Regions from separate parts of the Agathobacter sp. genome, predicted to be linked through region 1. Evidence: predicted binding sites of a transcription regulator. Region 1 holds the regulator's gene; the other holds the start of a gene.

What was found. Region 1 encodes Rex, which represses fermentation and respiration genes when NADH is low (regulators of the CRP and FNR family bind a similar motif). Its sites were predicted from a motif close to ATTGTTAANTANTTAACAAT; they were not measured.
Region 2: gap (type I glyceraldehyde-3-phosphate dehydrogenase) is a predicted target of Rex. The motif match lies at 2,356-2,375, and genes of this name have one in related genera.

The regions. Positions count from the first base shown of each region.
Region 1 is NZ_CDRTEH010000002.1:38,594-55,101, forward strand. It holds gene pheT (phenylalanine--tRNA ligase subunit beta) at 1-899, shown strand, start outside; gene queA (tRNA preQ1(34) S-adenosylmethionine ribosyltransferase-isomerase QueA) at 930-1,988, shown strand; gene ACW6PM_RS02325 (PilZ domain-containing protein) at 2,082-2,423, shown strand; gene aroA (3-phosphoshikimate 1-carboxyvinyltransferase) at 2,413-3,696, shown strand; gene ACW6PM_RS02335 (prephenate dehydrogenase/arogenate dehydrogenase family protein) at 3,823-4,920, opposite strand; gene ACW6PM_RS02340 (elongation factor G) at 5,115-7,205, shown strand; gene ACW6PM_RS02345 (InlB B-repeat-containing protein) at 7,189-8,490, shown strand; gene ACW6PM_RS02350 (hypothetical protein) at 8,492-8,707, opposite strand; gene ACW6PM_RS02355 (hypothetical protein) at 8,682-9,023, opposite strand; gene ACW6PM_RS02360 (hypothetical protein) at 9,111-9,254, shown strand; gene ACW6PM_RS02365 (chorion class high-cysteine HCB protein 13) at 9,294-9,548, opposite strand; gene ACW6PM_RS02370 (2-isopropylmalate synthase) at 9,697-11,079, shown strand; gene ACW6PM_RS02375 (GntR family transcriptional regulator) at 11,096-11,755, shown strand; gene ACW6PM_RS02380 (NADP-dependent isocitrate dehydrogenase) at 11,769-12,977, shown strand; gene ACW6PM_RS02385 (redox-sensing transcriptional repressor Rex) at 13,149-13,787, shown strand; gene ACW6PM_RS02390 (hypothetical protein) at 13,800-14,441, shown strand; gene ACW6PM_RS02395 (NAD(P)H-hydrate dehydratase) at 14,444-15,946, shown strand; gene alr (alanine racemase) at 15,936-16,508, shown strand, end outside.
Region 2 is NZ_CDRTEH010000013.1:37,091-53,598, reverse strand. It holds gene ACW6PM_RS10360 (phosphoglycerate kinase) at 1-1,045, opposite strand, end outside; gene gap (type I glyceraldehyde-3-phosphate dehydrogenase) at 1,238-2,254, opposite strand; gene ACW6PM_RS10350 (histidinol-phosphatase HisJ family protein) at 2,572-3,378, shown strand; gene pncB (nicotinate phosphoribosyltransferase) at 3,977-5,188, opposite strand; gene ACW6PM_RS10340 (phosphoribosylformylglycinamidine synthase) at 5,469-9,272, opposite strand; gene ACW6PM_RS10335 (LysR family transcriptional regulator) at 9,539-10,429, shown strand; gene ACW6PM_RS10330 (helicase C-terminal domain-containing protein) at 10,400-12,778, opposite strand; gene ACW6PM_RS10325 (HPr family phosphocarrier protein) at 12,929-13,162, opposite strand; gene ACW6PM_RS10320 (LysR family transcriptional regulator) at 13,440-14,345, opposite strand; gene ACW6PM_RS10315 (ribonuclease HII) at 14,448-15,209, opposite strand; gene ylqF (ribosome biogenesis GTPase YlqF) at 15,268-16,122, opposite strand; gene lepB (signal peptidase I) at 16,163-16,508, opposite strand, start outside.

The DNA.
Region 1 (16,508 bases):
GACAGCAGACAGAGCGCAAGCTAAAGGAGGTGCTCTGTGCAGCAGGAGCATATGAAGGAATACACTACTCATTCTTCTCACCTGCTGATCTTGATCTGCTCAGGTTCCCGGAGGATGCACCGGAAAGACATGCAATCAAGCTTATAAATCCAATCAATGTTGACCTCTCGCTTATGAGAACAACACTTGCTTCTGAGATGCTTTATGCCATAGCAAGAAACCAGAAGAAGGGTATTTTGGAGGGAAGAATCTTTGAGCTTGGAAATATCTTTATCGCAAAGGAGCTTCCGCTTACAGAGTATCCTGATGAGAGAGAGACTCTTTGCGCAGGTGTATTCGGTGAGGATGAGTCATTCTTTACTATAAAGGGACTGGCTGAGACTGTAGCAGATGCACTTGATGTGAAGTTTACATATAAGCCGGCTCAAAAGCCATTCCTTCATCCATATCAGACCGCAGAGGTATTCTGTGACGGTCAAAAGGTCGGATATCTCGGTCAGGTAAGATATGAGATATGCGATGAGCTTGACATGAGAGTGCCGGCATATGTGATGGAGCTTGACCTTAGAGTACTTTCAAAGTGGTATGGAAAGGACAGAGTATTTACTCCAATCTCAAAATTTGATGATGAGAAGAGAGATTTTGCCTTTGTCGTGGACAAGGATATCACCTGTGAGCAGATTGAGAACGGTATCATGGAAGCCTGTGATTATGTCTCAGATGTTACACTGTTTGATGTTTACGAGGGCGTACAGCTTCCTCCGAATAAGAAGAGCATGGCGTACAGTGTAGTATTTACACCAAAGGATGAGGAACTTAAGGCTAAGAAGGTCGAGGGCTTTGTAAAGGATATACTTGCTCATCTTAAAGAGACTGCAGGTATCACGCTTCGTGGCTAGATATTGGTATAGTTTTAGGAATAGGAAATTATGGACGTAAAAGATTTTGATTATGATCTTCCGGAGGAGCTTATAGCGCAGGATCCTCTGGAGGACCGCTCCAGCTCAAGGCTCATGGTGCTTGACAAGAATACAGGAGAAGTCAGCCACCATGTGTTCAAGGAGATTGTTAAATATTTAAGACCGGGCGACTGCCTTGTGCTCAACAATACAAAGGTTATTCCTGCACGTCTGTTTGGCGTGAAGGAAGGCACTATGGCAAAGATAGAGATACTTCTTCTAAAGCGCAGACAAAACGACGTATGGGAGACTCTTGTAAAGCCGGGTAAAAAGGCAAAGCCGGGCACGAAAATTATATTCGGTGACGGACTTTTAATCGGTGAAGTAATAGATGTGGTTGATGATGGAAACAGGCTGATTCAGTTCAGCTATGAGGGTATTTTTGAGGAGATACTTGATAAGCTCGGACAGATGCCTCTGCCTCCGTATATCACACATCAGCTAAAGGACAAGAACCGCTACCAGACAGTATATGCAAAGTATGACGGCTCAGCAGCTGCGCCTACTGCAGGACTGCATTTCACAAAGGAGCTTTTACAGCAGGTAAAGGATAAGGGAGTGGATATAGCAGAGGTGACTTTACATGTAGGTCTTGGCACCTTCAGACCGGTAAAGGTTGATAATGTGCTTGATCATCATATGCACTCTGAGTTTTACATGGTGTCACAGGAGGCTGCAGACAAGATTAATAATGCAAAGAAAAATGGTGGCAGAATAATATCTGTCGGCACTACAAGCACACGTACCTTAGAGGCTGCGTCAGATGAAAACGGCATGCTAAGAGAGTGCAGCGGATGGACGGATATATTTATTTATCCTGGCTACAGCTTTAAGGTGATTGATTGTCTGATTACCAATTTCCATCTGCCACAGTCCACGCTTGTCATGCTTGTGTCAGCGTTAGCAGGCAGAGAGCATGTTCTTAATGCATACAAAGAGGCCGTAGAGGAAAGATACAGATTTTTCAGCTTTGGGGATGCGATGTTTATCACAAACGATATGCATATGGAAGATGAGACGGCTGAATAAATTTTACTTGTAAAAATCAGTCATATATACTAATATGTTGATTGAGGGTTATTTGTTCCCTTTATCAATAATATAATAGATGGGGTAAAGTGCATGGAAGAAAAGAGAAGACATAAAAGACTTGACATTGATGTATCGGTACAGTTAGAGCGTTTGGATGAGGACGGAGTGACAACACTTAAGTATTGTCATGTGGATGTCACGGATATTTCCAGAAGCGGTATCGGATTTAATGCAAAGGTACCTCTCGATATACATACATATTATGATACCAAGATCCAGATTTGGACCAAGGAGGTTGTGGATGCGGTTATCGAGATTGTACGAAGAACAGACGGTGAAGAAGGAGTATATCATTATGGTGCAGTGTTTATCGGCATGACAGATACTGATGCACTCAAGATTGATATTTATCAGATTTTCAATGATTTATAAAGTAAAAAAAGTAAATCATCCACATGATATTGTAACCAGTGTACCTGGCTCAAAGAGTATCACAAACAGAGCCCTTTTAATCGCTGCACTCGCAAATGGGCGCAGCGTTTTAAAAGGGTGTCTTTTTAGTGATGACTCGAGACATTTTATAGATGCACTGATTCGTCTGGGATTTCCGGTTTTGGTGGATGAGGATAAAAGAGAAATAACAATAACAGGCTTTGGAGGCAGGATTCCAAAGAATGAGGCCGAGATAGACGTGGGAAGTGCAGGTACCGCTGCGCGTTTTCTTACAGCACTTCTTGGACTGTCAAAGGGCAGATATCATATAGTGTCATCTGAGCAGATGAAGAAGCGTCCTATGAAGGATTTGCTTGTATCGCTTGAAAAGCTGGGGGCTCATATTGAGTATGATGAGAAGGAGTATCATTTTCCTTTTACAATCGGAAATACAGGAGAGTATGCTGATGCTGTTGATATAAACGTAGACAAGAGCAGCCAGTTTCTGAGTGCCCTTCTTATCTCGGCTATGGTGATGGAAAAGACCTTTACAATTAATGTCACAGGAACACATGGCATGGCATATGTTGAGATGACACTTCTTATGATGAAGCAGTTTGGGCTTGATGTGATACAGAACCAAAAAAATAACAGCTTTATTATCCCTGAGAAAGCGGCATATGTAAGCTTAGACTATGATATAGAGCCGGATGTGTCGGCTGCATGCTATTTTTATGCCATGAGTCCGCTTTTACATGTGAAGTCACAGGTACGTGGTGTGCACCAAAACAGTTTGCAGGGAGATGTGGCATTTCTTGATGTGCTGGCGGATATGGGCTGCACACTTTCTGACGAGGCAGACGGCATAGTGTGTATGCCACCGGATAATGGACAAATGCATGGCGGAAGCTGGGATTTGTCAGCATTTTCTGATCAGGCACTGACACTTGCTGCGATTGCACCGTTTGCAAAGGAGCCTGTAGGGATAGAAGGCATTTCACATATACGTCTGCAGGAGTGTGACAGGATAAATGCCATCGAGGAAAACCTTGCTGAATTAGGTGTGAGGGTTGAAGAAACTGAAAATGGATTAAGGATTTATCCGGCAGAGAGTGTTAAGCCTTGTCAAATTAAGACGTATGACGATCACCGCGTAGCCATGTCATTTACACTGCCGGGGCTTATGGCAGAGGGCGTTGAGATAATTGACCCTTATTGCTGCCGTAAGACCTTTGAGGATTTCTATGAGATACTTGAGGAGAGCGTATACTAATAAAGTGTTATTGGTGCAGTTTAATGGTAAGGGCTGTTGCATCGGATGATATAAAAAGAGCCGTAAAACGAAATTACTTCGCTTTACGGCTCTTTGTTTTGGATTAAAGCCATATAACAGGATAAATCATCTGCGGTGAATAGTATAATTTCTCTCTTTAAGTACACTGATAGCTGAGTCAAGAGCATTTTCGTCATAGAACTCTATGCGCAGTACGCCCTCCTCAAACTCACGGTTGTTCATGATGCCGATATTCTTGATGCTGATGCCGTTGAAGGCTAAAAGGCTTGCAAGCACTGCGATACCGCCTGCCTCGTCTGCAATATCGACAAATACCTCGTGGAAATCCTTGCGGATTTTGGCACCGGGCAGTGTGAGTGAATCCCTGTAATTCTTTGAATCCTGGAAGTAATCGAGCATCTTTTGAGAGCTGCCCTCTGCAATTATTTCGCGAAGCTTATGGAAATTGGCTTCATACTGGTCCATGAGTGAGAGCAGCTGCGTTTTGTTGGATTCACATATATTTTCCCACATGACCGGTGAGCTTGCAGCGATACGTGTCACATCGCGGAAGCCTCCGGCGGCGATGGTTTTCATGGTCTCTTTTTCAGAGTCGATGTGCTCAACCAGATTGACGAGAGAGTATGCAATCATGTGTGGCAGATGGCTGATGGCTGCGGTAGCATGATCGTGCTCCTTGTAGTCTAAAATGAGAGCTATCGAGCCGAGCGAAAGTACAAACTGTCTGAAATTATTCAGATTTTCTTCAGTTGTTGCCGTAGTAGGAGTGATGATGTAGTATGCATTCTCCAAAAGCTGCTTGTCTGAATTGAGTATGCCTGTTTTTTCAGAGCCCGTCATAGGATGCCCGCCAATGAAATTGCGCTCAAGGCCAAGCTCTGTGACCTTTTCATGAATCTGTGTTTTGGTGCTGCCAACATCTGTGATGATACAGTCATCCTTTATGATATCCTTAAGCTGTGTGAGGTATTCGATATTTTTGTTTACCGGTGCACACAGAAAGATTACGTCGCAGTCTTTAAATGAGTTGAGCTCTAAAAGCTCATTATTATCTATCAGGCCAAGCCCAAAGGCATCATCTATGGTCTTTTGATGTCCGGCTGTTGCGATAATTGAGACCTTTGGATTATTTTCTTTCATTTTTCTGGCTATCGAGCCTCCAATCAGACCGAGCCCGATAAAGCCAACTTTATCAAAATGCATTTATGTGTATCTCCTAATTCTTTATTATCTAATATATTATAATCAATTTAACACTATAAAGCAATAAATTATTGCCATATTTATTATAATAAAATGATAAAAAATAATCGTCAGATTGCATAAAAGTGTTGTAAATTATCTAAAATATTAGTACAATGTATACATACTATAATAATGTCAGGGAGGTACTTGAAATGAATGTTTACACTACTGAGAAGATTCGAAACGTCGTGCTTTTAGGCCATAGCGGCTGTGGCAAGACATCACTCGTGGAAGCTATGGCATATCTGGCAGGACAGACTACCAGAATGGGAACTGTAGCGGACGGCAGCACTATCAGCGATTTTGACAAGGAAGAGATAAAGCGTCAGTTCTCTATACATACATCGGTTGTACCGATTGAGTGGGATAATGTCAAAATAAATATTCTCGATACTCCTGGTTTTTTTGATTTTGTAGGAGAGGTTGAGGAGGCTGTATCGGCTGCAGATGCTGCAATCATCGTGGTTTCAGGCAAGGCAGGCATACAGACCGGCACAAAAAGAGCATGGGAGATATGCGAGAAATACAAGCTGCCGAGGATGATTTTCGTGACGGACATGGATATCGACAATGCAAGCTTCAAGGATGTGGTGCTAAAGCTGCAGGAGCTTTACGGCAAGAAAATAGCTCCATTTCATCTGCCAATCAGAGAGAATGAGAAGTTTGTGGGATATGTCAATGTCATCCAGCAGAGGGCAAAGAGATGGAATGAAAGCGGAGGCGTGGATAAGTTTGATGTGCCTGAGTACTCAAAGGAGAACCTGGGAATATGCCGTGAAGCCTTAGTTGAAGCTGTAGCTGAGACAAGTGAGGAGTTCATGGACAGATATTTCGGAGGAGAGGAGTTTTCTGAGGATGAAATCAGGGCTGCGCTTCGTGCAAACGTGCTTGAGTGCTCTATTGTACCGGTGCTTATGGGATCAAATATTCTCGCAAGAGGCATGTATACACTTATGGCTGATATTGTGAAATACCTGCCGAGTCCGGAGAAGAGAAGCTGTACAGGTATTAACACCAAAACAAATGAGGTGTATAATGCTGATTATGATTTTGCAAAATCAAAGAGTGCTTATGTGTTCAAGTCGATAGTTGACCCGTACATCGGTAAGTATTCACTGATCAAGGTTAATTCGGGTGTATTAAAGACAGACGATGTGCTTTACAATTATCACAGGGACTGCGATGAGAAAATCGGAAAGCTCTATGTGATGAGAGGAAGTAAGGTGGAGGAAGTGAAGGAGCTTCATGCAGGTGATATCGGAGCGCTTGCAAAGCTTGCGAAGACTCTTACGACAGATTCACTTTCCACCAGAAATATGCCGGTTACATATCTTAGAACAAGTATATCAAAGCCGTATGTGGCAATGCGCTACAAGGCAAAGAAAAAGGGCGATGAGGACAAGATTTCCCAGTCTTTACAGAAACTGTTAATGGAGGATCTGACTCTAAACAGTGTAAATGACAGTGAAAATGGACAGACTGTACTATATGGTATCGGAGATATGCAGCTTGAGGTAGTGGCAAGTGAGCTTCTTGAAAAGTACAAGGTGGAGATAGAGCTTATGCGTCCAAAGGTAGCCTTTAAGGAGACTATCAGGAAAAAATCCGATGTAGAGTATAAGTACAAGAAGCAGTCAGGCGGACACGGACAGTACGGACATGTCAAGATGACCTTTGAGCCGTCAGGTGATATGGATACGCCATATGTATTTGAGCAGACGGTCGTAGGAGGAGCTGTACCGAAGAACTTCTTCCCGGCTGTTGAAAAGGGTATCGCAGAGTCTGTGAAAAAGGGACCTCTTGCAGCCTATCCTGTGACAGGCATAAAGGCTGTGCTGTATGACGGCTCTTATCATCCTGTGGATTCATCGGAGATGGCCTTCAAGGTGGCAACACAGCAGGCATTTAAAAAGGGCATTATGGAGGCAAAGCCTGTGCTTCTTGAGCCGATTGCCACACTTAAGGTAGTGGTGCCTGAGGGCTATACAGGTGATGTGATGGGTGAGCTCAACAAGAGACGTGCAAGAGTGATGGGCATGAACCCGACAGAAGGTGGATATCAGGAGATAGCAGCAGATATTCCTTATTTGGAGCTCTATGGATACAATGCCACCCTTCGCTCAATGACGAGCGGAAGCGGCACATTCTCATATGAGTTTGCCAGATATGAGCAGGCACCGGATGATGTGGCTGCAAAACAGATAGAAGAAAGGGCAAGCAAGCTTGTTGAAGTTGAAGAGTAGAATAGCATTAATTATATTACTTACATTGATTTTTACCAATACTCATGTGTTTGCATCGGAGATAAAAGAGGCAGAAGCTGCCTCTTTTGCTTCCGGGCCATCACTAAATACACTACTTGACAATATGTCGGAAAGTGATGGTGTTTCATATATTTACTATAATCTGGGCGGTGCGGCAAACAATATCAATAATTATGGATACATCACACCAAAGCAGAAATTCATGGGACTTAGAGAACCGCACAAATACGGTTATAAATTTGATGGCTGGTATCTGGATGAGCATTTTTCAAAAAAGGCAGATGTTCTGACCTACGAAAAAGCAAATGGATATGTCGTATATGCCAAATGGGTCAGGACTGTTAACAACGAATACAGCGTAGAGCATTATAATTACAGGAATAATAAAAAAGCGCATACAATGGCGCTTAAGGATTGCGATTACGATTTTATAGATGAAATAAATATTCCGGGAATGCCGGAGACGAAGGAGAATGATTTTCTCAATAATTATATTTTCAGTGAGGCACAGTGCCCGCAGGGAATCTGTATCACGGACGAATACGTGCTTATCACAAGCTATTCTGATGACAAGGGCTCACTAGGGGAGCTGATGGTATTTGACAGGGAGGACGGAGAGTACCTCGTGACACTTGGCATGGATGCAAACAGCCATCTGGGAGGAATTGCCTTTGACGGAGAAAATGTATGGGTATGCAATTCCTACGACACAACTGTGGAGCGCATCTCATATGATTTTATCTCTCTTATGGCCACTGCGAATTCCAAGCAGGTCATCGATGCGACAGGTGTGGTCGATGTGTTTGATGTGGGAAACAAGCCGTCGTGCATCACGTACTATGGAGGCAGGCTGTGGATAGCCACTCACAATATCCTTCTTAAGTCAAAGATGGTAGCATATTATTATGACAAAAAGGATGACAGGCTCACAAGCTTAAGCACATATACGATACCTGCCAGAGTGCAGGGAGTGACATTTGATACCTCGGGAAAGGTATATCTGAGCACCTCCTATGGCAGGAATGTGTCATCGTATATCAAGTGCTACAAATCACTCATAGCTCTCTCATCAAGGCCAAACAGCCCCGACATCACAATAGAGATGCCACCGGGCTCAGAGGAGCTTGACAGCGTGGATAAAAGCCTGTATGTCATTTTTGAATCTGCGGGGGAGAAGTATCTTGAGGGCACTGATGGCAAGGGAAACTCGCCGGCACCGATAGACAAGATACTCCGCATAAATACAGATTCATTTAAAAACTAAACTATAGCATTTTTAAAAGCCTTTCAACCTGCCTGCGGTTTTTCTCAGGCAGGTTTTTGCTTAGCTCAGTGCACATGGAATAGACCTCTTCTTTGGTAAATTCTATGCCGTTACGCTTTGCTTCCTTAATACTTTCCATGAGAAACGGCATGGCGCTTGTTGTATCCTTCGGTTTTTCCTTTTGTGCAAAATTATTTAAAAATTCCTGCTTTGTCATAAATCTCCCTATTGTCCAAAACTGAAAAAATATTTAACAGATTGTCTATCGTATCCTGTTCGCTTTTACTGCAGTATTTCTTTAAGGCATTGAGCATGGAAAGCCTTCTGTCTGCCATACTTTCTGTCTCTGCAACGGACAGTGCCGGCGCAGAATCTATCATTCTCATTGAATTCATAAGTGATATGTAGTGAACCATAAGAGTCATCTGCTTTTGTGAGTCGTGCGGCATATATGGGATTATGGTTTTAAGCATCTGAAGCTCCCTTGTCTGGGTTATTTCATCGAATGGTGTAAACAGGCTGTTCTCGTCCATAAAAATCCTTTAAAATATATTTCTATATAATATGTCACCTGATTCACATTATGCATGTTTACAGCATACATTATTAAAAAAAGATATATGCTTATCATAGATGGTCACGACGTATACGAGATAGATGAAGAATGCATCAAAAAGCACAGGGTGAAGGGCGAGTGTAAAGTCATTGAAAAGCTCAAAGAAAAAGAGCAGCACAGGCAAAAAAAGAATACTGAAAAATCGTAAAAAGCTGCGGGTCCTAAAGACCCGCAGTAAAAATGTAAATCAGCAGCCGCAGCCACATCCGCAGCCATTATTGCTGCCACCACCACAGCCAAAGCCACCACAGCAGAAAAGTAAGATGATAGCCCAGATACAGCTGTTATTGCCGCTTCCACAATCGTTTCCTCCGAAGAAAGAGCCTCCGTTGCCATTTCCACAACAGCAGCACAGTAACAGGATAATCCATAAAATCGAAGAACATCCGCATCCGTTATCTGTATTGCTGCATGAACAGTTTGTTGCTGCTAAATCACTCATAAGTGACCTCCAATAAAATTTATTTACACTCTAGGTTATGATAGACATAACAAAGTGTTACACTAAGATTTAAATTTTTTTATTGACACAAAAAGTATAATTGTATACAATTATTCAAAAGATAAAACTAAGCACAGGAGATGCGAAGATGAGAGAAGTTTTGATGAACGAAAAAACAAATTTACTACAGCTTGAAGAGCATTTTTACCAGCTCGTTGATGTAGATGAGCCGAATACTTTTAGAAATCTCTTTCCTTATTCAGAAGTTCCTAAGATAGCATTCAATGACAGAATAGTGCCTCACAATATGCCTGAGGACATTTGGATTACAGATACCACCTTCAGAGATGGTCAGCAGTCGAGAGCACCATACACTACTGAGCAGATAGTTACCATTTATGATTATTTACATAAGCTTGGAGGCCCTAAGGGGATAATCAGACAAAGTGAGTTTTTCCTCTATAGCAAAAAGGACAGGGACGCTGTTTATAAGTGTCTCGAGAGAGGCTACAAGTTCCCTGAGGTTACATCGTGGATTCGTGCCAGCAAGAAGGATTTTGAGCTGGTAAAGGATATAGGCTTAAAGGAGACCGGTATACTTGTAAGCTGTTCGGATTATCATATTTTCTACAAGATGAAGATGACCAGACGTGAGGTTATGAATATGTATCTGTCAGTCATCAGGGAGTGTCTTGAGACCGGCATAAGCCCTAGGTGCCATCTGGAGGATATCACACGTTCAGATATATATGGCTTTGTTATTCCTTTCTGTGTTGAGCTCATGAAGCTGCAGGAGGAGTACAAGATTCCGATTAAGGTGCGTGCCTGTGATACAATGGGATATGGAGTAAACTTCCCGGGAGCAGTTATACCTCGAAGTGTGCCGGGCATCATATACGGACTTAACACACATGCAGGTGTGCCGTCATCACAGATTGAGTGGCATGGACACAATGACTTTTACAAGGCTGTAAACAACTCTACAACAGCATGGCTCTACGGAGCAAGCGGCGTCAACTGTTCACTGTTTGGCATCGGAGAGAGAACCGGAAACACACCGCTTGAGGCTATGGTATTTGAGTATGCACAGCTTAAGGGTACACTCGATGGCATGGATACAACGGTTATTACAGAGCTCTCAGAGTACTTTGAGAAGGAGCTTGGATACGTGCAGCCGAGCCGTACACCATTTGTCGGCAGAAATTTCAATGTGACGAGAGCCGGAATTCATGCTGACGGACTTCTCAAAAATGAGGAGATTTACAACATATTTGATACAGGTAAATTCTTAAACAGACCACCTCTTGTAGCTGTGTCTAATACATCAGGACTTGCAGGAATAGCGCTGTGGATAAACACCTACTACCGCCTGCCTGATGACAGAAAGGTAGATAAGAACTCAAAGCTTGTGACCATGATAAAGGAATGGGTAGATGAGCAGTATGACGAGGGCCGTGTGACTACCATCACAGATAATGAGCTTGTAGTTCAAATTACTGATTGCTGTAAAAAGCTTAATATAGTATTATAGTGAGGTAGATTAGTACATGTCACATGATAATTACAGCCTGAGTGCCAGAGTATACAATCATATCAGGGATGGTATACTTGCAGGAACATTTGCAAAGGGCGATGAGCTTAAGGAAAAGAATATCGGTGATGAGCTTGGGGTGAGCAGGACTCCCGTGAGGGAGGCACTGCGCCAGCTTGAGCTTGAAGGACTTGTATCTATTATCCCAAATAAGGGCGCATTCGTGGAGGGTGTTTCCACGGATGATATCAGGGATATATATGAGATAAGGGCTCTGCTTGAGGGACTTTGTGCCAGATGGGCTGCAACGAGGATATCGGATGAGCTCATGGCGGCCATGGAGGAGAATATTTATCTCACGGAGTTTCACGAGAAAAAGGGCAATGCAAAGCAGCTTCTTGAGCTGGACAATAGGTTTCATGAGCTATTGTATGAGGCCGGTGGAAGCAAGGAGCTTATGAGAGTATTAAAGGACTATCATGAGTATGTCGGCAGAGTGAGAAAGGTGACACTCGGCGAGACAAAGAGAGCTAAAAACTCCACTCACGAGCATAAACAGATATGCGAGGCAATTAAGAATCATGACGCACTGCTGGCAGAAAAATGCGCCAGAGAGCATATAAACAATTCAAAGGAAAATATGGAACACCTTGGTTGGGAGAACCTTATTAAGTAAAGGAGATTTAAGAATGAGCAAGATTACGATGACAACACCCCTTGTAGAGATGGACGGAGACGAGATGACCAGAATCCTCTGGCAGATGATAAAGGATGAGCTTTTAACACCTTTTATCGATTTAAAGACAGAGTATTATGATCTGGGCTTAGAGGAGCGAAATCGTACAGATGATCAGGTGACCGTTGAATCAGCAAAGGCAACCATGAAATACGGTGTAGCAGTAAAATGTGCGACAATCACACCAAACGCAGCCAGAATGACAGAGTACAATTTAAAGGAGATGTGGAAGAGCCCTAACGGCACAATAAGAGCTATGCTTGACGGAACAGTATTCAGGGCTCCAATCGTTGTAAAGGGCATAGAGCCAAACGTAAAGACATGGGTTAAACAAATCACAATCGCTCGTCATGCATACGGTGATGTATACAAGGCATCAGAGATGAAGGTAGCAGGTCCGGGAAAGGCAGAGCTTGTATTTACAGCAGAAGACGGAACCGAGACAAGAGAATTAATCCATGAGTTTAAGGGTGCAGGAGTTATTCAGGGACAGCACAACTTAGACGATTCAATTGAGAGCTTTGCACATAGCTGCTTTAAGTATGCGCTTGATACAAAGCAGGATTTATGGTTTGCCACAAAGGATACCATCTCAAAGAAGTATGACCACACCTTCAAGGATATCTTCCAGGAAATCTTTGATGCACAGTACAAGGATGCTTTTGAGAAGGCAGGAATTACATATTTCTATACACTTATCGATGATGCCGTTGCCAGAGTAATGAAATCTGAGGGTGGATTTATCTGGGCATGCAAGAACTACGACGGAGATGTAATGAGTGATATGATCTCATCTGCATTCGGCTCACTTGCCATGATGACATCAGTGCTTGTATCACCTCACGGATACTATGAGTATGAGGCAGCACATGGAACAGTCCAGAGACACTATTACAAGCATTTAAAGGGTGAGGAGACATCAACAAACTCTGTAGCTACTATATTTGCATGGACAGGAGCACTCAGAAAGAGAGGAGAGCTTGACAAGCTTCCTGCACTTTCAGAGTTTGCAGACAAGCTCGAGGCAGCCTGCATAAAGACTATTGAGAGCGGAAAGATGACAAAGGATCTCGCACTCATCACAACAATTGAGAATCCTACTGTTTTAAACAGCGAAGGCTTTATCAAGGCAATCAGGGAAGAGCTTGAGAAGACAATTTAATCTGAATTTTGGCTTTTAGCCTTGGAATATGATATAACCCGGGGATAATTATAAATTTTTTGAATGTTAAATTCTTAACACATTGACAGATGACCTTCAAAAAATTATAATTAATCTTGGGTTTTTGTCTTTAAAAGAGAAATGACATCCCGATGATTGGAGGAATAAGACTTGAGTAAAGAAATATCACAGGCGGTTATAAGACGACTGCCACGATACTATAGATATCTCGGAGAGCTTTTGGATGAGGGAGTGGAGCGTATTTCATCAAACGATCTGAGCCACAGAATGAAGGTGACAGCTTCACAAATCAGACAGGATCTCAACAATTTCGGAGGCTTTGGACAGCAGGGATATGGATACAATGTTCAGTTCCTCTACGAGGAAATTGGAAAGATAATGGGACTTGACACTGAGCATAGAATAATTATTATCGGTGCAGGTAATCTGGGACAGGCGCTCGCCAATTATGTAAAGTTTGAAAAGCTTGGCTTTGTGATTACAGCTCTATTTGATGTGAATCCTGAGCTTTCAGGAAAGAGTGTGCGTGGTATTCCGATTCTTATGCTAAGCGAGCTTGGCGAGTATTGCAGGACACACAAGGTGGATATAGCAGCACTCACCATGCCAAAGTCAAAGGCTGACTCCATTGCGTCAAAGCTTGTGGAACTTGGCATAAAGGCAATATGGAATTTTGCTCATGTGGACCTTGAGATTCCTGACAAGGATGTGGTTGTGGAGAGTGTACATCTGTCTGACAGCCTTATGCAGCTCAGCTATAATATTGTAAAAAATTCCAAAAATAAATAGAGGGTGAGTCTTATGGATGATAAAAAAGATTTTGAGGCTGCGTTAAAAGGGAAAAAAGTGCCTTTACTTGTTTTAGACCAGAAGTGGCACAGACTTTTTGCCATTCATGGTAAGACTGATGAAATATCAGCCACGGAAAAAGAGCTGGATGAGCTGTTGAAGCTGCAGGGCAAGTACAACAATGAGCTTAAGAATTTGAAAAAGCTTAAGTCAAAAATTATGTCTAATATTGTTGCTAATATGGGAGATGACGGAGATGAAAAGCGTGATAAGGATAAGCAGCTTATAGATGAAATTAATGAGAAGGCCGACAATATCGAGGGAGAGCTTATTGAAATCCAAAAGAATATAAAGACCGTAAATGACAGACTGATGCTTTTGTCGATGGATTATTTCAGTGAAAAAATTGAGAAAAACAAACTGGAATCAAAGGAAATTGACGACTGGATTGCAAATATAAGAGTTGAGCTCAAAAAGAATGTAATAAGGAAACAGAACAGAGATATCAACAACAGGGAAATTTATTCGTACCTTCATGATATTTTTGGTGCAGAGGTTTTAAATCTTTTTGATATTGAATATGATGATCCTATGGTTTTCAATGCTACTAATGCAAAGGCTGATAATGCAAACAATGAGAATAAGGGGAATTGATATTGGAATATATTGTTACAGGTAATGAAATGAAGCTTCTGGACGATACAACATCACAGACCTTTTTGGTTCCTTCGGTGGTGCTGATGGAGCAGGCTGCGGCCGGTGTTGTCCGGGAGCTTGTTGCATGTTTTGATAAATCAAAGGAGTTTGCCGTGATATGCGGCAGAGGCAATAATGCTGGGGACGGTATCGCGATAGCAAGGCTTCTAAATCAGGCCGGATACAGATGCATGGTGTACTATGCGTTTGGCACAGATGCGGCAGGAAGCGAGCTCTTTGAGCTGCAGAAAAATATATACGCAAGGTATGGCTTTCCGGTGGCCAATGATATCGAGAATATATTAAAAAGTGACGTAATAATAGATTCACTGTTTGGCACAGGGCTTAAGCGAGCCATAGAGGGCTCCCTAGCAGATGTGATTTCAGCCGTTAACAGGGCAAATGCTTACAGGGTGGCAGTTGATGTGCCATCGGGAGTGGATTCAGATAAAGGACATGTGATGGGAAGTGTTTTTAAAGCAGATATCACATATACCTTTTCTTATAAGAAGACAGGTCTTCTACTGTGGCCGGGCTGTGATTATTGCGGCAGGGTCAAGATGGTGCCTATAGGTATAGATGACCACAGCTTTTGTGGCAATCCGCCATCCGTAAGGGCTCTTGATGAGTCTGACTTAAAGAAGCTTGATAACAGACCGGCACACTCCAACAAGGGAACTTTCGGAAAATTGTTAATTATAGCCGGAAGCCGCAATATGGCGGGTGCCGCAGTACTTTCCGCAAGGGCTGCATACAAAAGCGGTGCAGGACTGGTGAAAATCATGACGCCTGAGTGCAACCGCTCAATAATCCAATGTGCTTTGCCGGAAGCACTGCTTTGTACTGATGTCACATCAGCTGATGTTCTGGAGGCGGAGCTTAAATGGGCAGATGCGGTGGTGATAGGCCCGGGGCTTTCAAAGTCTGATGATGCCAAAATGCTTGTGGAAACAGTGCTTAAAACAGCAGAGATACCTCTTGTAATCGATGCGGATGCGCTTAATATCATATCAGAAAACATGGCACTGCTTAAGGAACATAAAATGCCTGTCATCGTGACTCCGCACCTGGGTGAGATGTCCAGACTTACCGGGTATGGTATTCCTTATATTCAGGAGGATATCATCGGTGTGGCAGGAGAGTTTGCGAGCTTGTACAAGGTGGTTTGCGTGCTTAAGGATTTTCGCACAATTATAGCGGCGGCAGATGGTGATGCGTTTATCAATCTGTCAGGCAACTGTGGTATGGCAACAGCCGGAAGCGGAGATGTGCTAAGCGGTATCGTGGGAGGACTTCTGGTGCAGTGGCATGATACGAAAAAGGCTGCGGCATACGGCGCATTTATTCATGGACTTGCCGGTAATATGGCATTTGACAATACTGGCTCTTATGGTATGATAGCAAGTGATATTATTGATGGATTAGATAAAGTTTGGATTAAGGTGGAAAAAAATGGCAATTAACAGAATCAGAGCAGATATAGATCTGGATGCAATTTTATATAATATGGAGTCGATGCATAATAAGCTAAAGCCGGGGACCATGATGGCAGCAGTTGTAAAGGCTGATGGCTATGGCCACGGCGCAGAGGCTGTTTCAGAGGTGCTTGAGCCGCTTCCGTATCTGTGGGGCTATGCTGTTGCCACAAGCAACGAGGCAATGCAGCTTATCGCGGCAGGCAGGAAAAAGCCGATACTTATTTTAGGACTCAGCTTCCCGGAGCAGTTTGAGGAGATAGTGGACAATGATGTGCGTCCGGCAGTGTGCACCTACGAGACTGCTAAGGAGCTTTCACGTATCGCAGCTTCTAAAAATAAGACCTGTAAGATACATATCAAGATAGATACCGGCATGTGCCGTATAGGCTTTCAGGTGACTGAGGAAAGTGCAGATATTATTGCACAGATTGCTAAGCTGCCGAATATTATGATAGAGGGAATGTTCACTCACTTTGCAAGGGCTGATGAGCTGTCAAAGGAGCCTGCCTTTGAGCAGTTTGAGCTTTTTAAGCGTATGATAGCTCTT
Region 2 (16,508 bases), on a different contig from region 1:
GTGTACCTGCTGCAAGTGTTGGGTTCTCGAATACACCCATTGGTCCGTTCCATACAACTGTCTTAGCAGATGCAACAGCGTCAGCGAAAAGCTCACGTGTCTTAGGTCCGATATCACAGCCCTCACGGTCTGCAGGCATCTTGTCATAATCATATGTCTCTGTCTCTACAGGAGCATCGATTGGATTAGGGAAATCCTTGATTGTAACTGCATCTACAGGAAGAAGAATCTTCTTTCCAAGCTTCTCTGCTTTTGCAAGCATCTCTTTACAGTAATCAATCTTTGTCTCATCAAGCATTGAGATACCGATCTCATAGCCCTGTGCCTTAAGGAATGTATATGCCATTCCACCACCGATGATAAGTGTATCAGCCTTCTCAAGGAGGTTGTCGATAACATTGAGCTTATCAGCTACTTTAGCTCCACCAAGAATAGCTACGAATGGACGTACAGGATTCTCTACTGCCTTGCCAAGGAAGTCAATTTCCTTCTGCATAAGGTATCCAACAACATTCTCTCCACCCTTAGCTGTGATGAACTTTGTAACACCTGCTACAGAAGCGTGTGCTCTGTGAGCAGAACCGAAAGCATCACATACGTATACGTCAGCAAGGTCAGCAAGCTCTTTTGCAAATGCATCTCCGGCTTCCTGTGGCTTTGTCTCCTCTTTGCCTCTGAAACGTGTATTCTGAAGAAGAACTACATCTCCCTCGTTCATCTCTGAAACAGCCTTTGTTGCTGCCTCACCTGTTACGTTGTAATCAGCTACAAATGTAACCTTCTGTCCAAGCTTAGCCTCAAGAGCTGCAGCTACAGGAGCAAGTGACTCACCCTCGTTTGGTCCGTTTTTAACTTTTCCAAGGTGTGAGCAAAGGATAACCTTTCCACCGTCCTTGATTAATTTCTGGATTGTTGGAAGAGCTCCGTTGATACGGTTCTCATCTGTGATTTTTCCGTCCTTAAGTGGCACGTTGAAGTCACATCTAACGAGAACTCTCTTGCCTTTTACGTTGATATCATCAATTGATTTCTTGTTTAATGACATAATATGTCCTCCCTTATTTCAAGGCATAAGCCATGCGGCCACGCCATATTGTGCATATTAAAAAATATAATTTAATTCTACAATTCACGGATATTCATAAGAAATAGCCATGCTTTAAAAAAGAGGCGCGGTTCAATTAAGACCGCGCCTCTTGAGTAGTCTTGAGATATACTGTTCTTGTGGGTACAAGAATTAAGCTAACTCAGAGAAGTACTTGATTGTACGAACCATCTGAGATGTGTAGCTGTTCTCGTTATCATACCAAGAAACAACCTGTACCTCGTACTGATCGTCAGAAACCTGGTTAACCATTGTCTGTGTTGCATCGAATAATGAACCAAATCTCATTCCAACGATATCTGAAGATACGATCTCATCCTCGTTGTAACCGAATGACTCGTTAGCTGCTGCCTTCATAGCTGCGTTGATATCCTCTTTTGTAACGCCAGCCTTCTTAACAACTGCTGTAAGGATTGTTGTAGATCCTGTTGGTGTAGGAACACGCTGTGCAGATCCGATTAACTTTCCGTTTAACTCTGGGATAACAAGACCGATTGCCTTAGCTGCTCCTGTTGAGTTAGGAACGATATTAACTGCTGCTGCACGTGAACGACGAAGGTCTCCCTTTCTCTGTGGTCCGTCAAGAGTCATCTGATCTCCTGTGTAAGCATGGATTGTTACCATGATACCAGACTGGATTGGAGCGTACTTGTTAAGTGCGTCTGCCATTGGTGCTAAGCAGTTTGTTGTACAAGAAGCTGCTGAGATAATTGTATCAGAAGCCTTAAGTGTCTCATGGTTTGTATTGTAAACGATTGTAGGAAGGTCGTTTCCTGCTGGTGCAGAGATAACTACCTTACGAGCTCCAGCATTGATATGAGCCTGAGCCTTCTCTTTTGATGTATAGAATCCAGAGCACTCAAGTACAACGTCAACCTTTAACTCTCCCCATGGGCAATTGTTTGCATCTGGGAATGCGTAGATTTTGATTTCCTTACCACAAACTGTGATAGAATCATCGCTTGCAGAAACCTCATCTGCATGCTCGTATTTACCCTGTGATGAATCATACTTTAATAAGTGTGCTAACATTTTTGGGCTTGTTAAGTCGTTGATAGCTACTACCTCGTATCCCTCAGCTCCAAACATCTGTCTGAAAGCAAGACGTCCGATACGACCAAATCCGTTGATTGCTACTCTTACTGCCATTTTAATTCCTCCTAGAATTGTAAAAAGTATTTTTAGGGACATGCCCTAAGATGTTTTTATTATAGCGAATAATTCTCAAAGGTTCAAGTACTTTATTTGTGTTTGTTAAAATTTTCACTAAATATTTTCATTTACATATATTTTTTATCATTCTTCACAATTTTTCTTTTTACATATTGCACTTTGTTCCAATGTCGGCTACACTTAACTAATTACTGCAATTCGCACTTTCCGGCAACCGGCAGCAGACAATTATAAATCACGCAGCTTTTAGAGTTGTTTAAAACAACAATACATCAGTTTACGGAGGTATTTATATGTGGGATCAGCACATGCACTGCATGTTTTCGGGTGACAGCGATGCCGACCCGGTATTGATGATAAACTCAGCGATCAGTAAAGGGCTGGACGGCATCTGCTTTACAGACCATCTGGACTATGACTATAAAGAGGAGCCAGGACTTTTTGACCTTGATATAGCAGCATATGAAAAGCGCATAAAAAGACTTGCACTGGTTCTTAAGGAAAAGGGCTGCCCGGTAAATATCCACTGGGGCATTGAAATAGGTTTACAGCCTCATATTACAGGAAAAAATAACGAGGTCACGAAAAAATATCCGTTTGACCTTGTGATAGGTTCAAGCCATGTGGTAAACGGCATCGACCCGTACTATCCTGCCTTCTACAAAGGCAAGACAGAGCACGAAGCCTACACCGAATACTTTGAATCTATACTGGCCAATCTGCACAGTGGTGCGGATTTTGATGTGTACGGTCACATCGACTACGTGGTCAGATACGGTCCGGGCAAAAACAAATACTACTCATATGAAAAGTATGCCGACATAATTGATGCTATTTTAAAGGAGATTATCTCACAGGGAAAAGGCATCGAGCTCAATACCGCAGGCTTTAAATACGGACTTGGTCACCCAAATCCGACCGAGGCGGTATTAAAGCGCTATCATGAGCTTGGCGGTGAAATTATCACAGTCGGTGCTGATGCCCACAAGCCTGAGCATGTGGCGTACGATTTTGACAGGGTTTCAGATATTCTCAAGGATGCCGGGTTTATGTACTATACAGTATTTGAAAACCGCGTTCCTTCTTTTATCAAATTATAACAATGTTTTAAGGACTTACGGTTATCATTTTATATAGCTATCCAGTCACCATATGCAGCCATAAAAGAAAAATATAGGAGCCACCTGATCTACATTTTACATCAAGTGGCTCCTAAAGCATTGGTTCCGTAAGCTTCACTGTATAACCTCCAAGTTCCGCTTTCGCTATATGAATTTTTTACGTTTTACATCATCTATGTAAACTCTTATGAGAGATTCTATCTTTCACTTTTAATCTACAAGAACTTTTTCAACGATATTATTTATTTGCTAATATATCTGTGCGATTACTGCTCTTCGGCTCGCCCTACAGATTTAAATATTCCGTTCAATCATCCTTATAGTACTTTGACTTAAATTATGTAATCCCCATTGGACTGTACCTCCTATGTTTTATTTTTTGTTCCTTTCGTATCTCTTTTTGTTGATTTAAGATTACACCAATTTTACCCATTTGTCAATATATTTTTTGATAATTTTTACTTTTATTTTAAATTGTCTGATATTTTACATACTTTTTGTATTGTTTACACATTTCTCACAATTCAATCGCATGATTAAAGGGGCAAAATATCTTTGCCCCTCATGCCGTCATTTATCATTTATCATTCTTCATTCTGTAATCAATACACCTGTTCAGGTAATCAACATAATCCGGATTCTTGCACATGCCCTTGCCTGCCACGTCGGAAATCTTTGCCACATCCATGCCGTTGCACTTGGTGGTCTTCATAACTATATTGAGCGCATCCTCATCAGTATCGTTGCTGATAAAGGTTCCGATACCGAATGCAACCTTTGCCTTATCCTTGAAATAATCATACAATGCCGTCGCACGCTCAAAGTCGAGGCTGTCGCTGAATAAAAGTGTCTTTGTCCTTGGATCGATTCCCAGACTGTTGTAGTGGGCTATCATCTTGTCTCCCCACTCATACGGATCTCCGCTGTCATGGCGCACTCCCGAGAAAAGCGTCGCATAAGTAAGCTGAAAATCACGCAGAAAGCAGTCTGTTGTTATGGTATCGGTCAGTGCAATACCGTTTAATATACCATACTCCTTGACCCATGCATCGAGTGCGTACCAGTTTGAATATGCCGGATTATGCTTATGATTGCCCTGTCCGGTACACATAATCCACTCATGCGCCATGGTTCCTACCGGCTTTAAATTGAATTTCTTTGCCAGATATACGTTTGATGTACCAATAAAATGTGAATCCTCCGGCAACTCAACCTCTGCGAGTGCCTTTATAGCCATCTCCTGTGCTTCGGCAGACAGACGGCGTCTTAGTCCAAATTCACTGAAATCGCTAAGTCTGTAGGTATCCTCCTCGAGTAAACGCACCTTCTCATCAAGCCTGCGCTTAAACTGCTTAAGAAGCACATCATAATCATATGCCATGCGGAAGTACACTTCATTTACAATAGCAAGCACCGGAATCTCGTACATCGAAGTGTTGAGCCACGTGCCTGCTGCATCTATTGCCAGTCCGCACGGTGCATCTGTTGTGATAGTAAACTCCTCATATCTCGGCTGCCAGAGTCTTAAAAAATCAACATATGTGCCCTTTATCCAGGTGATGTTATCAAGATATTCAAGCTCCTCCTCAGTAAAACGAAGCTGACAGAAGGCCTTCACCTGTTCCTTTATCTCCTCGACCATCTCACCTGTAAAATGCACGTCTTTATTTCGGCACTTGAAGGTCCATGTTGTTTTGTAGCTTGTGAACTGATGAAAAATCGTCTGTCCCATGCTGAATTTATACATGTCAGTCTCAAGGAGGCTGTTTATTATTTGTGGCAATCTCATTTGTTTTACTTCCTCTTTTCTTCCAAACCGTTTACTACCGGTAATTTTAGTCTTGATTTTACCACTGTGACTATCAAATATCAAGTAAACAAGGTTGTTTAATTTTAACCATTCAACACAGAAATATGCAGTACCTCATAATTCGTCAGAAAGCGCTAACCCCAAAATAAAAGCCCCAATGAAAGCCACTATCCGTGACCTCCATGGGGGCTTAATTGATTATATTATAAAAATAATAATCTAATCAATATATGAATTATTATAATTATTCAGTTATGAATTATTTAAAGTACTTCACTCCGCTCTCGAATATCTTCATATCCTGCTCGCCGTAGATATTGATTGCTACAGACTCGCCGCGGCGCTCTGAATGAGCCATCTTGCCGAGGATTCTTCCGTCAGGAGATGTGATACCCTCAATAGACATGTATGAGCCGTTTACATTCCACTCCTCATCCATTGATACATTTCCGTCCAGATCAACATACTGTGTGGCAACCTGTCCGTTTGCAAAGAGCTTATCAAGCCACTCCTTTGGTGCTACGAAACGTCCCTCGCCGTGTGATGCAGGGTTGCAGTAGGTCTGACCAAGCTTAGCCTGTGCAAGCCATGGGCTCTTGTTTGAAACAACCTTTGTATAAACCATCTTTGAGATATGGCGGTTGATTGTATTGTATGTGAGTGTAGGTGACTGTGCATCCTGCTGTCTGATCTCTCCATATGGTACAAGTCCAAGCTTGATAAGTGCCTGGAAACCGTTACAGATACCAAGTGCAAGTCCGTCACGCTCATTGATAAGCTTTTCAACAGCCTCTGTCATCTTTGCATTTCTGAATGCTGTTGCAAAGAACTTAGCTGAACCCTCCGGCTCATCTCCTGCTGAGAATCCGCCAGGGAACATGATTATCTGTGATTTGTCGATTGCCTTTACAAACTCATCAACCGAATCACGGATATCCTCCGCTGTGAGGTTTTTGAATACCTTGACGATTGTGTCAGCACCGGCTCTTTCAAATGCCTTAGCACTATCGTACTCACAGTTTGTTCCAGGGAATACCGGAATAAATACTGTAGGCTTAGCCACTTTATTCTTGCATACATAGATATTCTTTGCATCGTAAAGACCGCTATCCACCTTGCTTGTATCGTCTGTTGCCTTTGTATGGAAAACACCCTCAAGCTTGGCTGTCCATACCTTGACAGCATCCTCAACAGGAAGCACCATATCGTCACACTCAATAGTCTGCTTGTCGTTTACATATCCGACTACAGAGGCTGCATCTGAAATACCTGCTGCATCAATGACCTCTCTGACCTTTGAAAGTGCATCAACAGGCACCTCTGCTACGATATTACCAAAGCCCGGTGCAAAGAGTGTATCGCTTGTCACCTCATCCTCGATTGTTACACCAAGCTTGTTACCAAATGCCATCTTGGATACGGCTGCTGCGAGTCCTTTTCCGTCAAGTGCATATGCTGAAACAATTGCGCCAGCCTGGATAAGATTTCTGACTGCTGTATAAAGTGTCATGACCTGATCGTATTTTGGAAGATCAAACTCATCCTTGTCTATTGTAAAGAGAACAAGCTGGTTGCCTTCTTTCTTGAGCTCAGGTGTGATAATATCCTTTTCCTTTGCCACATCCACTGCAAATGATACGAGTGTTGGCGGTACATCAATATCATTGAAGGTACCTGACATAGAATCCTTTCCACCGATTGAAGGAAGTCCAAAGCCAATCTGTGCATCATATGCTCCAAGGAGTGCTGCAAACGGCTGGCTCCAACGCTTTGGATCCTCGTTCATTCTGCGGAAGTACTCCTGATATGTCATACGGATTTTGCTGTAATCTCCGCCTGCTGCAACGATTCTTGAGATAGACTCAAGCACTGCATATATAGATCCGTGGTATGGGCTCCATGATGAAAGATATGGGTCGAAGCCGTAAGCCATCATTGTGACTGTATCGCATTTGCCCTTTAATACAGGAAGCTTTGCAACCATGGACTGTGTCTCTGTGAGCTGGTAACGTCCACCATATGGCATATATACACTGCCTGCTCCGATAGAGCCGTCGAACATCTCAACAAGACCCTTCTGTGAGCATACGTTAAGGTCTTCAAGCTCTGCCTCCCAGGCTCCCTTCATATCTCCTGCCTCAACCATCTTTGCGACAGCAGGTGTGCTGATTTTGTCCAGATAGTTGTCACTCTCACAAGGCATCTCAACCTCAACATCTGTCTCCTGGTGAGCTCCGTTTGTATCAAGGAATGCACGAGAGATATTTACTACCTCTTTTCCTCTCCACTCAAGCACAAGTCTTGGATCCTCTGTAACTACAGCAACCTCTGTTGCCTCGAGATTTTCCTCCTTTGCATATGCAAGGAACTGCTCAACATCAGAAGGTGCAACTACAACTGCCATACGCTCCTGTGACTCTGAGATAGCAATCTCTGTTCCGTCAAGACCTGCGTATTTCTTTGGCACCTTGTCGAGCTCTATGCGAAGTCCGTCAGCAAGCTCACCGATAGCAACCGAAACTCCGCCGGCACCGAAATCGTTACATTTCTTGATGATATGGCTGACCTCTTCTCTTCTGAAAAGTCTCTGGAGCTTTCTCTCTGTAGGTGCATTACCCTTTTGTACCTCAGCTCCGCAGACTGACGTGGACTTTGTATTGTGTGCCTTTGATGAACCTGTAGCACCACCGATTCCGTCACGTCCCGTGCGTCCTCCGAGAAGAATGATCTTATCTCCCGGATCAGATGTAAGTCTCTGGACAGCACGTCTTGGAGCCGCCCCCATAACCGCACCGATCTCCATACGCTTTGCTACGTAATTTGGATGGTAAACCTCCTTGACATAGCCTGTTGCAAGTCCGATCTGGTTTCCGTATGAGCTGTAGCCGTGAGCTGCCTCTCTGACAAGCTTCTTCTGTGGAAGCTTTCCTTCAATTGTCTGTGAAACCGGTACTGTAGGATCTGCTGCACCTGTTACACGCATTGCCTGATATACATATGTACGTCCTGAAAGAGGATCACGGATTGCTCCGCCAAGACATGTGGCAGCGCCACCGAAAGGCTCGATCTCTGTAGGATGGTTGTGTGTCTCGTTCTTGAAGTTTACAAGCCACTCCTCTGTCTTTCCATCCACCTCAACAGGTACCACGATAGAGCATGCGTTGATCTCATCAGACTCCTCCTGATCATCAAGCTTGCCCTCTGCCTTTAATCTCTTCATGGCAAGAAGTGCAAGATCCATCAGGCAGACAAATTTGTCATTTCTGTCCTTGTAGATATTGGAAAATGTATTGAGATAATCCTTGTAGGTATTTTCAATCGGTGTGCGGTAGAAGCCATCGTCAAACTTGACATTCTTAAGCTCTGTAGAGAATGTAGTATGACGGCAGTGATCTGACCAGTATGTATCGAGCACACGGATTTCTGTCATTGAAGGATCTCTCTTTTCCTCGTTCTTAAAATAGTTCTGGATATGAAGGAAATCCTTGAAGGTCATGGCAAGGTTCAATGATGAGTAAAGCTCCTTCAGCTTGTCCTCTGCCATATCCTTGAAGCCGTCAAATATGATGACATCAGCAGGGTCATCAAACTCATGCACAAGTGTATCCGGCTTTTCCATGCCGATAGCACGCGAATCAACAGGGTTGATGCAGTGCTTCTTAATAGCTTCAAACTGCTCATCTGTGATATTTCCCTCAATCACATATGTGATAGCACTTCTGATGATCGGCTCCTCATTCTCATTGAGAAGCTTCACACACTGCTCAGCAGAGTCAGCTCTCTGGTCGAACTGTCCCGGTAAAAACTCTACTGTAAATACTTTTGCATCACCATAGTCAAATGTCTCCTCGTAGATATCATCTACAGGCGGCTCTGAGAAAACTGTATACAAGGCTTTCTTGTATGTCTCCTCTGATATATTTTCCACATCATATCTGATTAATACACGAACTGCTTCCACAGTTGTGATTCCCAGATAATGCTTGATTTCATGCTTTAATTCCTTTGCCTTTACCGCAAAGTCAGGTTTTTTCTCTACATATACACGACGTACGTTACTCATATGTTCTCCTTTCAATTCGAGAGTATGTAACCCATTATTCGTTACTGTCCGGCTTTTTGCACAATCGGACTTTTAAACTATGGTTGTAGTATAACACTTTAGTTATGATAAGTATAATTAATATATTTAATTTGTTTTATAAGTTGCGTTAATTATAGTTTTCTTATATAATAGTAGTCAGAAAATATATTGCTATTCACACCATAGCTTAAACAGCAATGATAAAAACAGATGCAAATAATCATATTTATACGGAGGATAACGAAATGGATATAAATTATGAGCTTTACAAGGTCTTTTACTACGTGGCAACATCCCTAAGCTTCTCTGAGGCCAGCAAAAAGCTGTTTATTTCACAGTCTGCGGTAAGCCAGTCTATTAAGACTCTCGAAAAGAAGCTTGGACAGACTCTTTTCATCAGAAGCACTAAAAAAGTACAGCTGACCGCAGCCGGTGCACTGCTTTTAAAGCACATCGAGCCTGCCATGAATCTCATTGCCCGCGGTGAAAGCCAGCTTTTAGACTCAGGCACACTTGGACTTGGCCAGCTTCACATCGGCGCAAGCGATACCATATGCCGTTATCTGCTGGTTCCTTACCTAAAGCAGTTCCATCAGAGGTTCCCAAATGTGCCTATCAAGGTCACAAATGCCACCTCCATCCAGTGTGTGGAGCTTTTGGAGCAAAGGAAGGTTGACCTGATTGTCACGAATTTTCCAAACTCGCACCTCAATCACTCATACAGACAGAAAACCATATGCAACTTTTCCGATGTTTTTGTGGCAAATCCTAATTATTTCAAGCTGCGCAAGCAGGAGATAGCTTTCTCTGAGCTCAATAAGTACCCTATCATGATGCTCGACCGAAACAGTACCACAAGCGAATTCCTGCACAATCTGTTTTTACAGCACCAGCTTGACCTGATTCCTGAGATTGAGCTAAGCAGTAACGATCTGCTCATAGACCTTGCCAAAATCGGACTGGGTATCGCATTTGTGCCAGACTACTGCATCAACCATGAAAATAAGGAGCTCTTCGTGCTGAAAACAAAAGAAAAGATGCCGCCACGCCAGATTGTTGTGTCCGTAAACACTACAATGCCCGTGTCAGCATCCACTGAGGAGTTTTTAAATCTGCTCCCAGAAGTCGGCAACTAGTTTTCCGACATTTGCTATATTACATGGCTTTCTGTCACTCCACTCGCGTGGATAGAGCAGATCATAGTCTCTCTGCCAGAATCTCTCATCCAATAGCAAAATGACACCTGTGTCCTCCGTCGTTCGGATTACTCTTCCGGCCGCCTGGAGGACTTTATTTATGCCCGGATACCTGAAGGCATAGTCAAAGCCACTGCCATTTTCGGCATCGTAATAATCCTTCAATATAGTCCTCTCATTGCTAATCTGCGGAAGCCCTGTTCCGACTACAATCGCACCTATCAGCCTGTCATTTTTCAAATCAATGCCCTCACCGAATATGCCTCCCATGATGCCAAAGGCCACAAGTGCTTTGTCAGATTCCTCACTAAATCTGTCCAGAAATTCCTCCCGCTCAGCCTCTGACATATTATTTTTCTGCAGCATAAGCTCAGCTTCGTCTGCATATTTTTCGCAGTAAATATCTGCCACATCATTCATCATCTTATATGACGGAAAGAAAACCATATAGTTTCCTATCTTTTGCATTACAACAGCATTAATATACCCTGCAATCCGCTCATACTCACTCCTTGAGCGCCTCGTGTACCTCGTGCTCACATCGGTTGCCATCGCAAGCAGCCTCTTTTTACTGTCAAACGTGCTGTCAGCATATATGGCATAGTTGTCCTTTTTTGTGCTTAACAGGCTCTTGTAATAGTTTACAGGCAGAAGTGTTGCCGAAAAAAACACAGCCGACTTTCCCTTATCCAGCCTCTTTTGTATATTAAGCGACGGATCCACACAAAAAAGCTTCAGCATAAATCTGCCATCAGCCTCAAGCTCTGAATACATCACGTAGTGCTCGTCCACCAGATCATAAATGTTTAGGAAATTGCGAAGCTCAAAATAAAAATCCATGACATCCTTTTTCCCCGGAAACTCATTAGCCTTCTGCAAAAACTCATCCAGAAGTGTCATAAGCCTCATAAAGGAAAATACCATATTGCCAAGCGTATCATATACCGTATAATTCTCACACTCGCGCTTCATCCCAAGCAGTATCTTATTGCACTTTTCAAGCGCTTTCTCAATAGAGCGGCTGTGCTCCTTCATGATGCGCTTCACAGTAAGGAAATCCTCCTTATATATCTGTGCGCTGTACATCTGTCTGCTTCTTTCGACCATATTGTGTGCCTCATCAATGAGAAAAATATAGTCTCCCTTTATCCCCTCCTGAAAGAATCTCTTAAGATAAACATTCGGGTCAAACACATAGTTGTAATCGCAGATGATATTATCACACCAGCTCGCCGTATCAAGGCAAAGCTCAAATGGACAAACGGTATACCTATCCGCCTGAGACAAAATATCATCGCGCTCAATCATATCACACCTGCAAAGCAGGTCAAAAACCGCATCATTTACTCTGTCAAAATGCCCCTTTGCATACGGACAGTTCACCGGATTGCACTCCATCTCATCACACAGGCACAGCTTCTCCTTTGCCGTAATCTGAATAGTTCTTGCCCTGTAACCGTTTTTTTCAAGCAGCGCAAACGTTTCCTTTGCGACTGTTGCGGTAATCGTCTTCGCTGTCAGGTAAAAAATTCTGTCTGCTAAATCCTCACCAACCGCCTTTACTGCCGGGAAAATCGTAGAGATAGTCTTTCCTACTCCTGTCGGAGCCTGCATAAAAAGAAGCTTCTGTCTCATGATTGTCCTGTAGACATCAGATACAAGCTTTTTCTGTCCCGGCCTGTACTCAAACGGGAACCCCAGTTCTTTGATTGAAGCCTGCCTTTGATTTTTCATTTCGCACTGAAAGGTTGCCCATTTACCGTACTCTTCCATCAGGTCATCAAACCATTTTTTTATCTCTTCAAATGAAAATTCCTCACGAAAATACTTAGTCTGCTCCGTCTCCAGATTACAGTAGGTCATCTGTATGCCAATCATTTCCATATTATTTTGCAGAGCAAAAATATATGCATAGCACATAGCCTGTGCACGATGCACAAAAACCGGCTTTTCAAACAGCTCAACCCTTCTGTACATTCCCTTAATCTCATCGACAAAGCACCTGCCATCCTCCGTAAAGATACCATCTGCCCTGCCCTCAACAGTCAGCTCATACAAATCACCCTCAACAACATGTGAAAGCGGCACCTCAGCCTGATACTCCTTGCCCATGCTTCCCTGGATTTTCCTGTGAATGCGCGTGCCCTCCATCATGGCATCCGCGCTCATTGCCCTGGATGACCGGTTGTCTATATCGCCCTCCCTGAAGATAAACTCCACCAGGTTTCTGACCGAAATATGTAATTGTGTTTTCTTCTTGTGACTATTATTAATCTCATTTTCCATCATGTACTCACTCCTACATCTTCCGGATTATGCTGCCGGTTTATGTATTCCTACAATAGCTTCAGTCTACACTGTCATTTTAATATATCCTGACCAAAAGAAAAAGGGAGAGTTCCAAAAGGAAGCTCTCCCAAAGAATCCTATTCAATTGTATTACGCTACAGTGAATTTATCAACCACATTATCAAATGCCTGGTCATCGCCCATATAGCAGACCTTAAAGTCATTGTTTGTACCAATTCCGATCACTCCAAGAAGTGATTTCGCATCAATAAGAATCTGTCTATATTTGAGATCAATGTCAAAATCGCACTTAGAAGCAGCTCCAACAAATTCCTGAACATCATCCAATGTGTTAAGTCTGATTACTGTTTCCTTGCTGTACATAGTCAACACCACCTTTATAATCTAAAAAACCAGTGCTTTCGCACATGCTAATTAATTGTTGCGCCTATTATAACATCTGATATTCATATGTCAAAAAATCATAATCCGTCATTTTCCGTCATTTCATGGCATTTTTTTTAATAAATAACTTTTGCGTAACCGTTTTTTCACTATATTTTCATGCATGTTTTTTCAAAAAAACAATATGACTGTGAAAAACTTATAAAAAATGGTGTGATATTTAATTATTTTAATTTCACTTTTTACAATTTTTCATTTACAAGACTTTATTCTCATAATTCTTTAGTGCATCTATATATATTTCACCGAGCTTGCTGAGCTTCGTGCCCTTATGCTTGATATAGCCAATATGCATTTTTTCACTCTCCCTCAGTGGAACAGCCGCATAGTCATCACCATTCAAATCCTCCGATATAATGCCGGAGCACAGTGTAAATCCGTTGAGACCCACCATGAGATTAAGCATTGTGGCTCTGTCATCAGCCTTTATGACACGCTTGTACTCATATGTGCTCATCATCTCCTCAGCATAATAAAAGGAATTGTTCACGCCCTGTTCAAAGGTCAGACACGGATACTCCTGCAAATCGTCAAGTGTAATCTCTTTTTGACCGGCAAGCGGATGCTTTTTCCAGAGATACACATACGTATTACATGTGAAAAGCTCCTTAAACTCGATATCGCATTCCTTAAAAAGCTTTCTTAAAACCTTTTCGTTAAAATCACTTAAATAAAGCACTCCAAGCTCACTCTTTAAGTTCTTTACGTTGTCTATTACCTCTTTCGTCTTTGTCTCGTGGACAGCAAACTCGTACTCGTCCATGCCCACCTCTTTAGCAAGCTGTACAAAGGCCTTTACTGCAAATGAATAGTGCTGCATGGAAACCGAGAATTTCTTTTTGGACTCCACATTCAGATACCGGTTCTCGAGCAGATGATACTGCTCCACGACCTGCTTGGCGTATCCCAAAAACTCCTCGCCCTCCGCGGTGACTGTGATTCCACGGTTATTTCTCATGAACACCGTGATTCCAAGCTCCTCCTCCACCTCTCGTACGGTGGCTGACAGATTGGGCTGTGAAACAAAAAGCTTCTTTGCCGCCTCGTTCATGGAATTGGATTCTGCAATTGTAAGTACCTGTCTGAGTTGTTGAAGTGTCATTTTCTCTCCTAATATGAATCATGAACTGCCGGATCTTAGCAGAATGTGGAACTTTTCTAAACCATCCCACACACATTCGCAAAACCGCACAATTGTAATATATTAAATAAAATTGTGTATAAACGACGCCCTGTGTATCGGTGATGGCCCTATCTCCTTTAGCGCCTTGATATGCTCTTTAGAGCCATAGCCCTTGTTTGATGCAAATCCATAGCCGGGATATATGTTATCATACTCAACCATCATCCTATCCCTGGTGACCTTGGCAACAATACTTGCTGCCCCTATTGATATGCTTTTTGCATCTCCCTTTATGATTGGGATTTGCTTTATATCCACTCCGGGGATTGTAACTGCATCGTTGAGTGTCAAATCCGGTGCCGGATCAAGCTTTCCGATTGCCTGTCTCATCGCCTCATATGTAGCCTGCAGTATATTTATCTCATCTATCCGCTCGTGCGATGCCATGCCTATTCCAACAGAAACCGCCTTTTCCATTATAATATCGTAAAGCTCATCACGCTTTGCAGCCGTAAGCTTCTTGGAATCATTTATATATAAGATATCACAGTCCTTTGGCAGAATCACCGCGCATGCGACCACCGGACCTGCAAGCGGCCCTCGTCCCACCTCATCTATACCGCAGATATGGGCATATGATGCGTACTCGCGCTCATATTTCTTGAGACCCTCTGTTCGGATAAGCTCCTTCTCGTACTTATCCAGACGCTTTTTTGCGCTGTCTACAAGCTTAATCACTCCGCCCCTGTCATCTGAGCCATATACCTCGATGAAGTGTCCAAGCTGTGAATCCGTGGTGTTTTTCAGTTGTTCCTTAATCTCGCCTATTTTTTCTGCTGACATATCCTTTTCCTATCGTCTATTCTTTGCAACTATTCTTCGTAACTTTTATTCGTAACTATTATTCTAATTCATTCTCCGGTCTCTCCAGAGTGATATTGCCAAGCTTACCGCTTCTGAAATCATCTATGATGAGTGCAGCCGCCTTGCTGTAATCAGGCTCTCCTCCCTTTGAAAGGCATTTTCTGTTGACAGCAACAGCACTTATAAGCTCTATGATATCATTTTCCTCGCTCACCTCGTATCTTTGTGCCAAAAGCCCCGGATACTCTGCTTTTAGGAACTTTACAAGCTCCACGGCAAGCTCATCAACATTTAAGATCTCATCCTTTATCGAGCCGATAAGCGCAAGCCTAAGTCCCACTGACTGATCCTCAAATTTTGGCCACAGTATGCCCGGTGTATCGAGGAGCTCAACACTTTTATTGAGCCTGATCCACTGCTTGCCCTTTGTCACACCCGGCTTGTTTCCGGTCTTGGCGCAGGCTTTTCCGGCGTATGAGTTGATAAATGTGGACTTTCCAACGTTTGGAATACCAACCACCATAGCTCTTACCGGTCTGTTTTTGATGCCACGCTTTCTGTCTCTTTCAATCTTTTCCTTGCAGGCCTCCATCACGATATCTGTGATGCTCTTCATGCCGGACTTGCTTCTTGCATCAAGACTGACTACAAAAAAGCCCTTTTTCTTAAAAAAGGCACTCCACTCTTTGGTGCGCTCCTTGTCGGCGAGATCCGCCTTGTTCATCAGAATGAGCCTGTATTTATTTTTTCCAAGCTCATCGATATCCGGATTACGGCTGGATAGCGGAATTCTTGCATCCACTAGCTCTATAACCAGATCTATTAGTTTAATGTCCTCCTGCATCTGACGCTTTGCCTTGGTCATATGCCCAGGGTACCACTGAAAATTCATAATTCACCTGTCCTTTATCTATGTATGTTATCACTATCTGCTACTTGATGGTTCCAAAGCTTCCAAAGCCCGAAAATCTAAACCATGCCTTGCCAATGATATAGTCTCTCTTTACATTGCCAATATTGGCATAGCGGCTGTCCTCACTGTTGTTTCGATTGTCTCCAAGCACGAAATACTCGTCCTTTTCAAGCTCTATAGGATCTGAGGCAAGACCTGCATCCTCCATTGATGCAACATCCGTCGATTCCTTGTACAGCTCATCATTCACATACAGTGCGCCGTCCTTTATCTGAACAGTATCTCCCGGCACTGCCACCACTCTCCTGACATAATAATGCGACTTATTATTTCCGTTTGGCAGAAATACTATCACATCTCCTGCC